DNA from 3 places in the Undibacterium sp. GrIS 1.2 genome. Region 2 is predicted to be linked to each of the others. Evidence: predicted binding sites of a transcription regulator. Region 2 holds the regulator's gene; each other region holds the start of a gene.
The links. The regulator sigma-54, encoded in region 2, starts transcription at its own class of promoters, with help from an activator protein. The targets are predictions, from matches to a motif close to TGGCANGNAANCTGCTTT.
Positions count from the first base shown of each region.

Region 1 (4,291 bases), on a different contig from region 2:
AAGAATTGCAGTCACAGACCAATGGTTCCGGTGATCTGGACGCGAACGACCTGAAGATGGCTGCGGTTAATGCCACGATCCGGGGATCAGGCGATGTTTCTATTACTGGCGATATCAAGCAGTTCTCGGCCGAAATTAATGGCTCTGGCGATATGGAAGTTCGTGGATTGAAAGCCGCTGGCACCAAAGTCCGTATGGGAGGCAGTGGCAGCTTGACCTTAGATGGCACAACCACCGATCTGGATGTTGTGGTCAACGGATCGGGTGATTTTGACGCCAGTAATTTACGATCCGACAAAGCGCAATTCACTGGTCATGGCACAGGCAATATGCGATCAAACAGCGTTTCGGATACATTAAAAATAGACTTACTCGGTTCTGGCGATCTGGAGGCTAGCGACATAAAAACACAGCAGATTGAAATTGTAATGGACGGCACCGGTAGCGTAGAACTATCTGGTCAAGGCAAATTGCTCAGCGCCAAATTGCATGGCAGCGGTGATTTAAACGCCAGCAGTTTGTTAGTAGAACGCGCCAAGATCAGCGCCAGCGGTACTGGTGTGGCAGAAGTGAATGTAAAGCAAAACGCCACTAACGGCAGCAGCGACAGTAGCAATTCACGCATTGTTAAGGTTGATAAAGATGGCGTAGTGCGCTAACACTAGATTAGTAATGCAGTAACAACGCAGCAAAAATTCAAAAGGGTGCAGTCATAAAAACTACACCCTTTATTTTTTACTTAGCTCAGACCAATGGCTATTTCATTCTGAACTTATGCCCCAGCACCAGCCAGCTTGAGGCAATCAAACTATTCAAGCCCAGTATCAGTTGCGTTAGTAGATGTGCTGGCAAAATCCAGATTTGCCCCCGTGGGGTACTGATCTGTGTGACTGCGCTGATCACCGGAATGACCCAATCAGCTTCTGGCGTCACGTCCAATAAAACATCTCCGTCTGAGTTAGTGTGAATAAACACATCGCCGCCCAAAGCCAAACGTAAGGCAATACCCTGACCGCTACTTGTGGAATAGGTAGAAATTGTTCCTATTGCTTCTTGTAATTCACGATTTTGCAAATCCATCCATGCCTCCACATCTTGCGGTGTTTCTAAGGAAACCCAGGCATGTTCTGGAAAGTCTGGAATGGTTGTCATTGGGGTGGCTTGCATGGAGGTCAAAAAGTACAATAAAGAATGATGAGGCCTCAGATTCATCGCTCGCAGAACGAAGCACAGCGTTAATTATTCTCTGAGAGCCAAAAAGAAAAATGCCGTTTAGTTTTCACTAAACGGCATCATCAAGCAAATTGACTAAACAAGCCAGCTTGTTATTTTTTTGTGCTGCGTTGACGTACAGCTGCTAAACCTAACAAACCTAAACCAAACATAGCGATCGTTGCTGGTTCTGGTACGTCAGCTTGGCTAGCACCGTTGGAAACGAAGAAAACTTTTTCGAAAGATGAAGAGTTGTTCAAACCAGTGTTGTTACCGATTCTGTAGCCGCCAGTGAAGTTGATAGTGTGAAGACACATTCTGTCTGCACCGGATACGCCAGATGTATCGCATGAACTCAGTGATACGCCTGTTCCTGCATCAGCGAAGCCCCATGACCAGTTAGATGAGAAATACCAGTCAGAACCGTTCGATGTGTGCACGTTTTGTGTGCCTGAACCAGTATTGAAAGTGGCATCAGCAAATGTTGTTTCTGCCAACAGTTGGAATACATCGCTACCTGTAGCGCGTCCAGCCATCATCAAATAACCACCGCTGCATTTTGACAAAATATTTTCTGCGTTAGTACCGATGATTGTACCCATTGTTGCTGAGTAGCATTCGGTCCAGCCACCATTCAAGATTGTGGACATATTGACATTTTGTTGTGGACCGAACGGGTTGTAAAACGCTGCGTTGGCATTAGATGCAACCGCACTGCCGAGCAAGCAAAGAATTGCTGCGAATTTTTTTATGGACATTATGATTTTCCCTTAGATTTAAATATATACTTACTACAGATTCTTATACGCAAATTTAGTGCCAATAAAAATATCGTTTTAATTCATGGGCTTATATCGATTAAAGTTTATGAATTGCAATAAGTGTAAAAAAAACCGACAGATATTCGGAGGCCTTAAATATATAGATTCGGCAGATTTTTTAATTTGTATTTACAAACCAAATAGATAATAATTTGTCACTATATTTTCATCTTCAGTTTGACGTTAGTTGTGCTCAATGCGCAGCACTGATTTAAATGGATGCATCACCCAAATTACTATTAGGCAGTGCTTTATAGGCTCTTAGGTATGCGCTTGCTACTGGCCATGCGGCCATACCTACCAGGCAGAGCACGCAGAGCCAGCCAAACAGACCACCGATAATCGAATATAAAGTAGTTAAGCGCGCAGCTATGTTTGTTTTGACCAACAGTGTTTGCCCAGGCATGCCACTACTAGGTTTTTCTGCAAGCACCCGACCATAGGCATCACTCACGGTTAATAAGCCCTCACGTGCGGAGCGCACAACGATATAACCACTTTCTACACCGCGGATGAGCGTTGTTCTGGACGCGATCCATTGGTCAAAGTAAAAGTCCCAGGCGGGAACCAACATGACGCCAACGTTTCTCTCAGTATAGGCGCGACCCAGGCTTGCAAAATGCATATCTTTGCAAATAGCGAGGCCGTATAACGTAGCGTCGATCACCTTCGTCTGATAGTCGACTCCGGTGGCGTAATCACGTTCTGGTGGTGCCAGGTGATGTTTTTGGTAGTTATTGGTGAGTATGCCTAATGGTGAAAACATCCAGGCCAGATTGCTAGGCCTTGATCCGTCGTCAATCGCACTGCCTGCTATTATCCAGACGTGGTGTGCTTTGGCGACCGAACTTAAATAGCGTTTCAGTTGTTCTGCGTTGGCAGGCGTCAGCATCGCGATTTTCTCTGGTAAAACGATAATCTTCGCGCCCTGTGCTGCCAGTGTTGCGACATGTCGGTCATATTGTTGCCAAATGCTGGCGGCATAGGTTGCACTTGCTTGCAGGCCGATGGCATCGTCAATACTGACCAATCCAAATACAACTTGCTGCTTGCCGGACGGATCTTGCAAGCGGAATTCGCCATATGTAAAAGTGGCGATCAAGAGCAAGGTCGTTAACCCGTATGCCCAAGGCACATGATGCAAACGCCTGCCATACACAAAAGCAAGTGCAATCGCCGATGGAAATAATGCCAGCAAAAACAATAAGCCTGCCACACCAAACAAGGAAGTCACTTGCAGCATCGGTAAAAATTCTGTCTGCGAATAAGCAAGACTGCCCCAATTGCCGTCGGGCAAACAATGCGCCAGTAAGGTATCCACGGCACACCACACCACGGGATAGACCAGCACCGTCCACCATGATTGGTAGCGCAGCACAAGACGCCGCGTGGTCATGATGACCAATACCCAAAGCCAGCTTTGTGCCAATAGCACCAGCACAGCAATTGGCGCTGGCATAACCAACTGGTAGTAGTGCAGATTACTGCTTAGACCAATCGAAGCGGCCACGGCAGTTATCCAGAAAGTATCCCGCTTATTGGAGCGCAAAGCGATGACTAACAAAGGTACTGGCGCAATCCACACCAGCCACCAGACAGGCGTTAAATTGACCACAAAACGCAGCATAAAACCGATCAGTAGCGCAGCGCTAAACTGAAGAATGAAGCTTCGAGTTGATGGCTTGGTGATCAATTTGAACAGGGATTGCATTACATTTCTTTCAAAAAACGCTTCGAAGTTAGCCGTGTCTTGCAATTATTAAACAGGGTATTGATAAATAATTAACTTTATAATAACCTAGGCTGATGTTTGCATTGACTAAACATCAGTCGATCTCTATCAATCCTACCTCTAGGCTAATATGAATCCATCTCAATTACCGCCCTTACGCCGGGTAATGTCGCTATTACTGCTCAGTGGTGTTTTGCAGCCGTTTGCGCAGACGCTAGCTGCAGATCATACGACCGCTGGTACCGATTCCGGTGTCGCCAGGATGGACATTTTACTGGCGCAAAATTATTCAGATAAATTTGATCCCGCACTGTATCTGGTGAGCGAAAAACTCGATGGTGTACGCGCCTTGTGGGACGGTCAGCAGTTACGTTTTCGCAGTGGCAAAGCTATCCACGCACCTGCCTGGTTTATCGCGGCTTTACCCAAGCATGCAGTTGATGGCGAATTATGGATGGAGCGACATAGTTTTGACCGGTTATCTGCCGCGGTACGGTGCCAAGAGCCGGTTGACGCTGAGTGGAAA
Region 1 covers NZ_JBEONP010000003.1:82,650-86,940, reverse strand. The annotation lists gene AAKU61_RS02135 (GIN domain-containing protein) at 1-659, shown strand, start outside; gene AAKU61_RS02130 (hypothetical protein) at 757-1,167, opposite strand; gene AAKU61_RS02125 (PEP-CTERM sorting domain-containing protein) at 1,326-1,970, opposite strand; gene AAKU61_RS02120 (nitrilase-related carbon-nitrogen hydrolase) at 2,245-3,744, opposite strand; gene AAKU61_RS02115 (DNA ligase) at 3,896-4,291, shown strand, end outside.
Region 1: a site for sigma-54 is predicted at 2,017-2,034, ahead of AAKU61_RS02125 (PEP-CTERM sorting domain-containing protein). Genes of this name have one in related genera too.

Region 2 (4,291 bases):
CAATATGATAATTTTGAAATTACACAACCCCGTATTAATAGTTTTGATAAAGATAAAACTCCTGTAACAGTACGTGCTGATCGCGGACTGGTAGAGCAAAAAACTGCACAACTTAGCGAGCAAGCTAAAGCACAAGTTGAGATTAATACCCAAAGTGACGAGATTCATCTGTATGACAATGTTCAGGTAGTAAGGCCTGAGAGTGATACTACAAAATACATGCAGTTAAATACCGATTATCTATTGTTGTTACCCGATCTGAATACGATGAAAACAGATCATCCCGTGACCTTGTATTCACAAAATTCAGAAACACATGCAGTTGGAATGACGGCGAATAATGAGACACAAGAGACTCAGTTACTAAGTCAGGTTCACATGCATTTTACTAAGCCAGGTGCGAAGTCAGGCACGAAGCAAAAAACATCTAATTAATCAAAATGGAGAGCAAGTAATGAGCTTCCACAATAAACAATCCAAGCATCTGATCGGCGGCTTTTTATGTGCTGTCAGTGCAGTAGTTTTACATTCGGCGGCATTTGCTGAAAAAGCGGATGCCGATAAGCCGACAGAAATTACCGCAGATCATTCTATTTCCGAAGGGAAGAAAAACGTATCTACCATCACGGGGAATGTCGTTTTGACCCGAGGTACCTTGTTAGTCAAAGCCGAGCGCGCTGTCGTGACAACCGCACAAGATGGAACGCAGAGTGCTGTTCTCTATGCTGTTGCGGGCGGCAAAGTATTTTTCCGTCAAAAGCGTGACGGCGGTCCAGACTTATGGGTAGAAGGTGTAGCAGACCGGGTCGAATATGACACCAGGACAGAATTAGTAAAATTTATTTCTAAGGCTGACGTGAAATATCTTGAAGGTAAAACCGTCACACAGGAACAGCAGGGCGACTTTTTATCCTACGACAGTCTTAGCGATGTATTCGTGGCGACTAATAATACGTCTGGAAAATCTGTTGACGGTGGCGGACGTGTGACGTTAATTTTGGCTCCAAAATCCGACAAAAAAGTCAAAGAATAAGATGAGTACATTATTAGTTAAGGGTTTGCAAAAGCGCTATGGCGCGCGGCAAGTCGTCCGTGACGTGTCGTTGGAAGTAAAGAGCGGTGAAGTGGTCGGTTTGCTAGGTCCGAACGGCGCTGGCAAGACTACATCGTTTTATATGATTGTTGGACTGGTACCCTCTGATGCCGGTGAGATCAATATTGATGGTGTTGATATCTCGCGCTTACCCATACACAAACGTGCAACCTTGGGCTTATCTTATTTGCCGCAAGAGGCCTCGGTATTTCGTAAGCTGTCTGTAGAAGACAATATCCGTGCAGTTCTTGAATTACAAAAAGATGAAAACGATCAATTTCTGAGTAAAAAGAAAATTGAAAAACGTTTAGACACCTTGCTGGCCGAATTGCAGATTGACGGCATTCGTGAAAATCAGGCTTTATCCTTGTCGGGTGGTGAACGTCGCAGGGTAGAGATCGCCAGAGCATTGGCAACCAATCCTCGTTTCGTGTTGTTGGATGAGCCTTTTGCAGGCGTCGATCCGATTGCCGTCATTGAGATCCAACGGATTGTGCGCTTCCTTAAAAACCGGGGTATCGGCGTTCTGATCACAGATCACAATGTACGCGAAACTCTTGGCATTTGTGACCATGCCTACATCATTAATCAGGGCGCTGTGTTGGCGACTGGTAAGCCAGACGATATCATTAAAGACGAATCGGTTCGCCGAGTTTATCTGGGAGAGCATTTCCGCATGTAGCGGGAAGCCATACGATGATGAAGCAAAGCCTGCAACTCCGCACGTCCCAGCATTTGGCCTTAACGCCCCAATTGCAGCAATCGATACGTTTGCTGCAATTGTCCACGCTGGAGCTACATCAAGAGTTAGAAAATCTACTTTCCGACAATCCCATGTTGGAGCGGGTAGATGATCCTATGGATAATGCAGTGCGCTTGCTGGCCGACGGCGCCATCAGTGCGACTACGAATAATTCTGAAACTGAATTCGCCGCGCCAGAAATGAATGGCGATGCAGCTACTGCAAGTGCCAGTACTGAAAATGCCGAGCTTAGCGAAGTCGCTGCCTCTGCCGATAGCACCAGCGCGAATGAAGAAGAGTGGAGCTTTGATGATGTTCCTCAAGGCAGCAAATCGTCAGAAGAAGATGACGGACGTCCGCAGTTAGAAGCAGCACAAACTAGCCTCAGAGATCACTTGTTGGAGCAGATGCGATTGAACATTCGCGAGCCCCGTGATCGTGCTCTGATTGAGCTGATGATTGATGCCTTGGATACCAATGGCTATTTGATGGAAACGCTTGAAGAAATTCATGCCAGCTTGCCATTGGAATTATGTGTTGAGCCGGAAGAATTATCCTTTGCGCTGAACATGTTGCAGAACTTTGACCCTAGCGGTGTCGGTGCCAGAAATGTATCCGAATGTCTGGCCTTGCAGATTAAACGTTTTCCTAAAATTCCTTTTGTGACGCGTCGGCTGGCGCAAAAAATTGTTGAGAGCCACATCACTTTATTCGCTCAAAGAGATTTTAATAAGTTGAAGAAAATCCTTAATTGTGATGACGAGGATTTACGCGAAGCGCAAGTGGTTATTCGTCAATGTAACCCCAAACCGGGTGCTGAATTTGCCGTGGCGGCTTCAGATTATGTCGTGCCGGATGTGATAGTCAGAAAGACAGTGAACGGCTGGCAAGTATTACTCAATCAAGATGTGATGCCAAAGCTACGTGTTAATAGTATGTACGCCAGCATCATGAAGCAAAATCGGGGTGACGGTACGCTAGGTTCCCAATTGCAAGAGGCGCGCTGGCTAATCAAAAATATGCGGCAACGCTTTGATACGATTTTGCGGGTTTCACAAGCGATAGTTGAAAGACAACGTAATTTTTTCACGCACGGTGCCGTTGCAATGCGACCACTTGTGTTGCGCGAAATTGCTGATACACTGGGTTTACACGAGAGCACTATTTCTCGTGTAACGACGCAAAAATACATGCTGACCCCGCATGGTATGTTTGAGTTGAAATATTTCTTCGGTAGCCATGTCGCGACGGAAGCAGGGGGGGAAGCATCATCCACCGCGATACGTGCACTCATCAAGCAGTTGATAGGAGCAGAAGACCAGAAAATCCCACTCTCTGACAGCAAGATTGCAGACATGCTGGGAGAACAAGGCATGGTAATTGCGCGACGCACAGTCGCCAAATATCGCGAGGCCTTGAAAATCCCGCCAGTAAGCCTGCGCAAATCTTTGTAACTTGTTCTTGAAATATCCTCGTGTGTTGCTATATATAATTTAGCTCAATAAATAATTTAAGTATTAGTCTGCCAATTCATCGTCTGATTAAATTTACATTAATTGAGTTAAGACAAAATGTTTGTAACAAGTAAGATTACCAAGGAGCGTAGTATGAATCTCACCATCAGTGGACATCACCTCGAAGTAACTCCTGCAATTCGTGAACATGTGCAAAATAAGCTTGAACGTATCAGGCGGCATTTCGATCAAGTAATTGATATCGCCGTCATCCTGACCGTGGACAAGCTCAAAGAAAAGGAAAAACGCCATAAAGCAGACATTAATCTGCACATCAGTGGCAAAGATATTCATGTTGAAAGCCTGGCACAAGATCTCTACGCCGCCATCGACACTCTCATCGACAAACTGGACCGACAAGTCATTAAACATAAAGACAAAATCCAAAATCATCAACATGACGCGATCAAACACATACCCGATCCGACGCCAGTGTAAGCAGATGACTTAGTCGCTTTTTCGATTAGAAAATAGCAAAAAAGGACGCAATCCGGCGTCCTTTTTTTGTTTACGTAACACTTGATTTTTTTGCGAAGATTATGCGCTGATATAAATATACTCCCATATTATTTTTATAAATATGGCTTATTGTCCAGTAATTACATGGACAACTAAAATATACCTGGGGAGAGTATTTATATTGGGTACTGGAGAAATAAGCGACACTCGTAGCTATTCATTTCTTTAAGCCGCACAGATTAGCTTGTACGCATTTAAATTTAACCTCAATACCCTAAAGTTTTTCCGTCGGGATTGCGCGGATCTGAATAACCATCAAATCCCTGATTGCTCATTTGTATCGTTTGTGTGCGCCCCATAGTCGGTGACAATCTCAGATGCTGACCTTTTTGCTCCAGTATGTTTAAGGTATCGATAGTGATCCCTTTTTCTACGCGCAATTGATCTGGCATCCATTGATGATGAATGCGAGGCGCAATGCTG
Region 2 covers NZ_JBEONP010000005.1:62,555-66,845, reverse strand. The annotation lists gene lptC (LPS export ABC transporter periplasmic protein LptC) at 1-435, shown strand, start outside; gene lptA (lipopolysaccharide transport periplasmic protein LptA) at 455-1,033, shown strand; gene lptB (LPS export ABC transporter ATP-binding protein) at 1,035-1,775, shown strand; gene AAKU61_RS03390 (RNA polymerase factor sigma-54) at 1,793-3,289, shown strand; gene hpf (ribosome hibernation-promoting factor, HPF/YfiA family) at 3,443-3,787, shown strand; gene ggt (gamma-glutamyltransferase) at 4,075-4,291, opposite strand, start outside.

Region 3 (4,291 bases), on a different contig from region 2:
CTGCTGATTATTTCAAAATTAGTTGATCAGCCATGAATGCATAGTTTTACCAAAGCCGAGTGTGTATGATGGGAAACTCATTTAGGTAGTTCATAGCAGGAAAATCATTGGCTTTCATGGATTTTTCACGAATATGATAGGACATTGATACAGCATGATCGAGACCCCTGCTTCCAAGATTGAATCAGCTTTAAACAAGCAAAGCTCTGAGCTAGAAAGTTACAAAAATGATCGTATTTGTAACGACCTTTACAGGCGTGCATTAATTGGCCCAGTGTTTTACCTGATCGCTTGTTTTTTACTGATGGGCATCACTGGCTATCATTTGCGCTGGCCTTGGCTGAGTGCCTTGCTAATATGCACTTTTCTCATTTTATGGGTGATGCGGTACAAGCATCTGCCTCCTGTAGCAGGTACCGACAAAGAGAAATACAAGCAGTGGATCAGCCAACATTGGTTGTTAATACAGATAGGCTCGGTGGTTTGGGGGCTGGTACCCGCCGTGATCGGTTATTTGAGAGTGCGTCCCGACAGCGCGATTATGGTAGCGACGATTGCGACCGTTGCATTTAGTACTGCAGCAAGTCAGGCTTTTGCCATGCACCCACGCCAGGCTCGATGGAGTTTGCTAGCGCTGATCTTGCCTGCAGCCCTAGTATTTTTTCTACCGTCACTCGAACTTAGCTCCACTGGCCTGACGCTCTCGTTTTACGTTTTATATTTAATCGCAAATCTGCGCCGGTCTGCTAACGAATATGCTCAGCAGATTGCAACGGAAGTGGATTTAATCCGCAGCCGTGCTGAAATAGATCGACTCTCACTGACGGACATGCTGACTGGTTTATCCAATCGACGGAGTTATGACCAGGCATGGCAACAAGCCTGGCATTTGGCGGTACGACAAAAAGAGACACTGGCATTGCTGATGCTCGATCTGGATCATTTTAAACATGTCAATGATCGCTATGGCCACCTTGGCGGTGACGCTTGCTTACAGCATTTTTCTGGACTATTACAGCAACACATACGAAGAGGTAGCGATATCATTGCGCGTATAGGCGGTGAGGAGTTTGTGATTATTTTGCCCGCTACCAACGCAGAAGATGCTTATGTGATGGCAGAACAATTGAGAACGATAGTATTAAATACTCCCTGCCAATTTGAAAATATTCAGATCGAGATGACAGTCAGTATTGGTGTAGGTACGGTGAATTGGGATCAGGATATCAATCCATCCGCGACATTTAGCCGGATTGACAGTGCTTGCTACGATGCGAAAAATGCGGGCCGTAATAAGGTCAAACTGGCGATTAGCTAAAAAAAAAGACAGTCCATTTCTGAACCGTCCTTTTATTTTTCTGATCTATCAAGTCCAACAAAGATGATGGACTGAAGTGATTTTTAAAGTCTGAACTAATACTTTAATTGATACTTTAACTCAGACTTTAATTGAGACTTTAATTGAGACTTTAACTCAGACTTAAGCAGATTTCGCGCGACGCAATGCGGCCAGACCGATCAATCCCAATCCCAGCAAAGCCAGGCTGCCTGGTTCAGGCACGTCACCGCTCAATTTAATATTGTCGACTAAGAGTGCGGTAGATACTGAGTTGTCACCGGCTTGTACCGCACCAAAACTCAGAGTATGTGTGCCAGATGTCAGCAGAGTTTTAGAAACATTGCTCCAGGCTGTTGCGTTCGAATAACCAGCAACACCGCTGCTGAACGTGCTGGTATTAGTATCGCCCAAGCTGAATGCAACGCCATCCAATACAAAGAAGGTGAAATCCCAAGGTGAAGGGGTGCCTTCATTTGTCAGAGTTCTGACATCAAAGCTGATGAGGCTACCAGCGTCCGCAGTGAAGGTTTGTTTGATTGCAGAACCATTGGTAAAATTTTTGTAGCCAGATTTGATTGACTGCAATGCTGCATCAGTTGTGCCTGTAAAGCTTTCCAATGTGCTTGCATTGGATGCGCCACCGCTCACTGCCTGGATGAACGCAGAAAATGTTCCATCTGTTGCTGTGGTGTTTGTTGTGCTGGTTGTCATTAATGTCGTCCAACCCGTCAGGCCAGATTCAAAGCTACTGTCAATGATGCTTGCATTCGCTTGCGTTGCACTGAAGCCAATTGTGCTCAATACAGCTGCTGAGATGAGTGTTTTGATTTTCATGATGGTCTTGTCAAGAAGGGGTTGAAGTAATATTTCAATTGCTGTTAAGCAAAATTTATTCCACCATGTAAAATCAAGGACTTACAAAAGTTAAATTGCTGATGTGTAAAAATGATCGACAAAGTTAATAATAATTTTGTTAATACTTTCTAAGTTGTTGTTATTAAATAGTATTTTTTTATTTGCATGATTTTTAACTACCTAAATTCCACAGTGACGAGTTCTCGTTGCCGGAGTTGCAATGAGTTGACAGAGATTCTGCGATCCGCACCCAAAAAACAAAACGCCGCATGATTTTTGTCAGCGGCGCTTTTATCTGTTCAATACAATTTCTTGCTGCAAAGTAGAATTATTTACTGACCGCTTTCGTTCTTTCTTCCAGCCATGCTTTTGCTGCGCCGCTGACGCGCGGTGACAAGCGCTCTAAGACGGTCGCGTGGTATCCATTGAGCCATGCCAATTCGTCCTCACGGATTATTGTCATATCGATGCAGCGGGTGTCGATGGGGCAGAGCGTCAGGGTCTCAAACTTGAGATAGTCGCCAAACTCGCCTTGATGACCCACGATATTGAGCATCAGATTTTCTATCCGTACACCCCATTTACCCGGGCGATAAATACCTGGCTCGTTGGAAGTAATCATGCCTGCTTCCATCGCGTTATGCGCCTCTGGAATAGCGCCCGAGATAGATTGCGGACCTTCATGTACATTTAGAAAGTAGCCTACGCCGTGGCCGGTGCCGTGACCGTAGTTAATGCCCTCGGCCCAGATCGGTGCGCGTGCCAGAGCATCTAACATCGGTGACAGCGTGCTACGCGGGAACTGCGCACGCGACAAATTGATCATGCCTTTTAAAACCAAGGTGAAGTCGCGTTTTTGTTCTGCTGATACCACGCCAATTGGCATCACGCGGGTGATGTCGGTGGTGCCGTTGAGGTATTGGCCACCGGAATCGATCAGCAGCAAGCCATTGCCTTCGATGACCGCATGCGATTCTGGTAGTGCGCGGTAGTGGGGCATCGCGCCATTACCGTTAAAGCCAGCAATCGTAGCAAAACTGGCAGAGACGAAGTTAGGCTGGCGTGCGCGGGCCGCAGTAATTTTTTCGTCAATGGTCATTTCTGTGATGACTTCTTTGCCAAGCGATGCTTCCAGCCAGCTAAAAAATTCACATAAAGCGGCGCCATCTTGCTCCATCGCTTCACGCACAAATTGCGCTTCTTGCGGAGTCTTGCGGGATTTTGCAAATACCGATGGGTTGATTGCCTCAATTACTTTGACCGAAGCTGGTACCGCCTGGCGGAAAGAGTAGGTGATGCGGCGCGGGTCTATCAGCAAACTGCTATTTGCTGGCAACGCAGCCAAGGCGCTGGCAGCTTGCGCGTAGTCGGCAATAAACACACCGTCTTTTGCTAATACGTCTACCAATGCAGCAGGTATTTTGCCATGAGAGACAAACAAGGCAGCACTGTCTTGACTGATCAGTGCGTGCCCGACAAATACCGGGTTATAGCTGACATCGGCACCGCGCAGATTGAAGATCCAAGCCAGATCATCTACGGTAGAAACAAAATGCCAGTCCGCCGCTTTGATACGCATTTGCTCACGCACAAGGGCTAGTTTGTCTTGACGACTGACCACCGCAAACGGTGCCAGATGTTCATAGATAGCGGCTTGCGGCAGATCAGGGCGACCAGACCAGATAGTTTGTAATAAGTCTTTGCTAGTGTCCAATTTGCTGCCGCTAGCTTGTAGCGCCTGCTCAAGCATGCGAGCCATGGCTAGTCCAAGCACGGCGCCGTCTACGCCAACGGTTTGTCCTGCTTGCATGGTGCTGGCGAGCCAATCAAGGTGCAGTGTGGCAGCAGCAGAATTGATTTTCATCATCTGTATGCCAGTAGGGGCTAGTTCTTGCTCTGCCTGACTCCAATAACGGCTGTCAACCCACAATCCGGCAAAATCTGCCGTCACGATCAGAGTGCCGACCGACCCGGTGAAGCCAGAATATTGCTCGCGGCCTTGCCAGCGCTGTGGCAAATATTCAGATAAATGCGGATCAGCAGAGGGAATAATGTAGGCATCTAAACCCGCAGTTTTCATTGCTGCGCGCAATTGGA
Region 3 covers NZ_JBEONP010000018.1:23,403-27,693, forward strand. The annotation lists gene AAKU61_RS09850 (GGDEF domain-containing protein) at 155-1,318, shown strand; gene AAKU61_RS09855 (PEP-CTERM sorting domain-containing protein) at 1,481-2,173, opposite strand; gene AAKU61_RS09860 (aminopeptidase P family protein) at 2,523-4,291, opposite strand, start outside.
Region 3: a site for sigma-54 is predicted at 2,219-2,236, ahead of AAKU61_RS09855 (PEP-CTERM sorting domain-containing protein). Genes of this name have one in related genera too.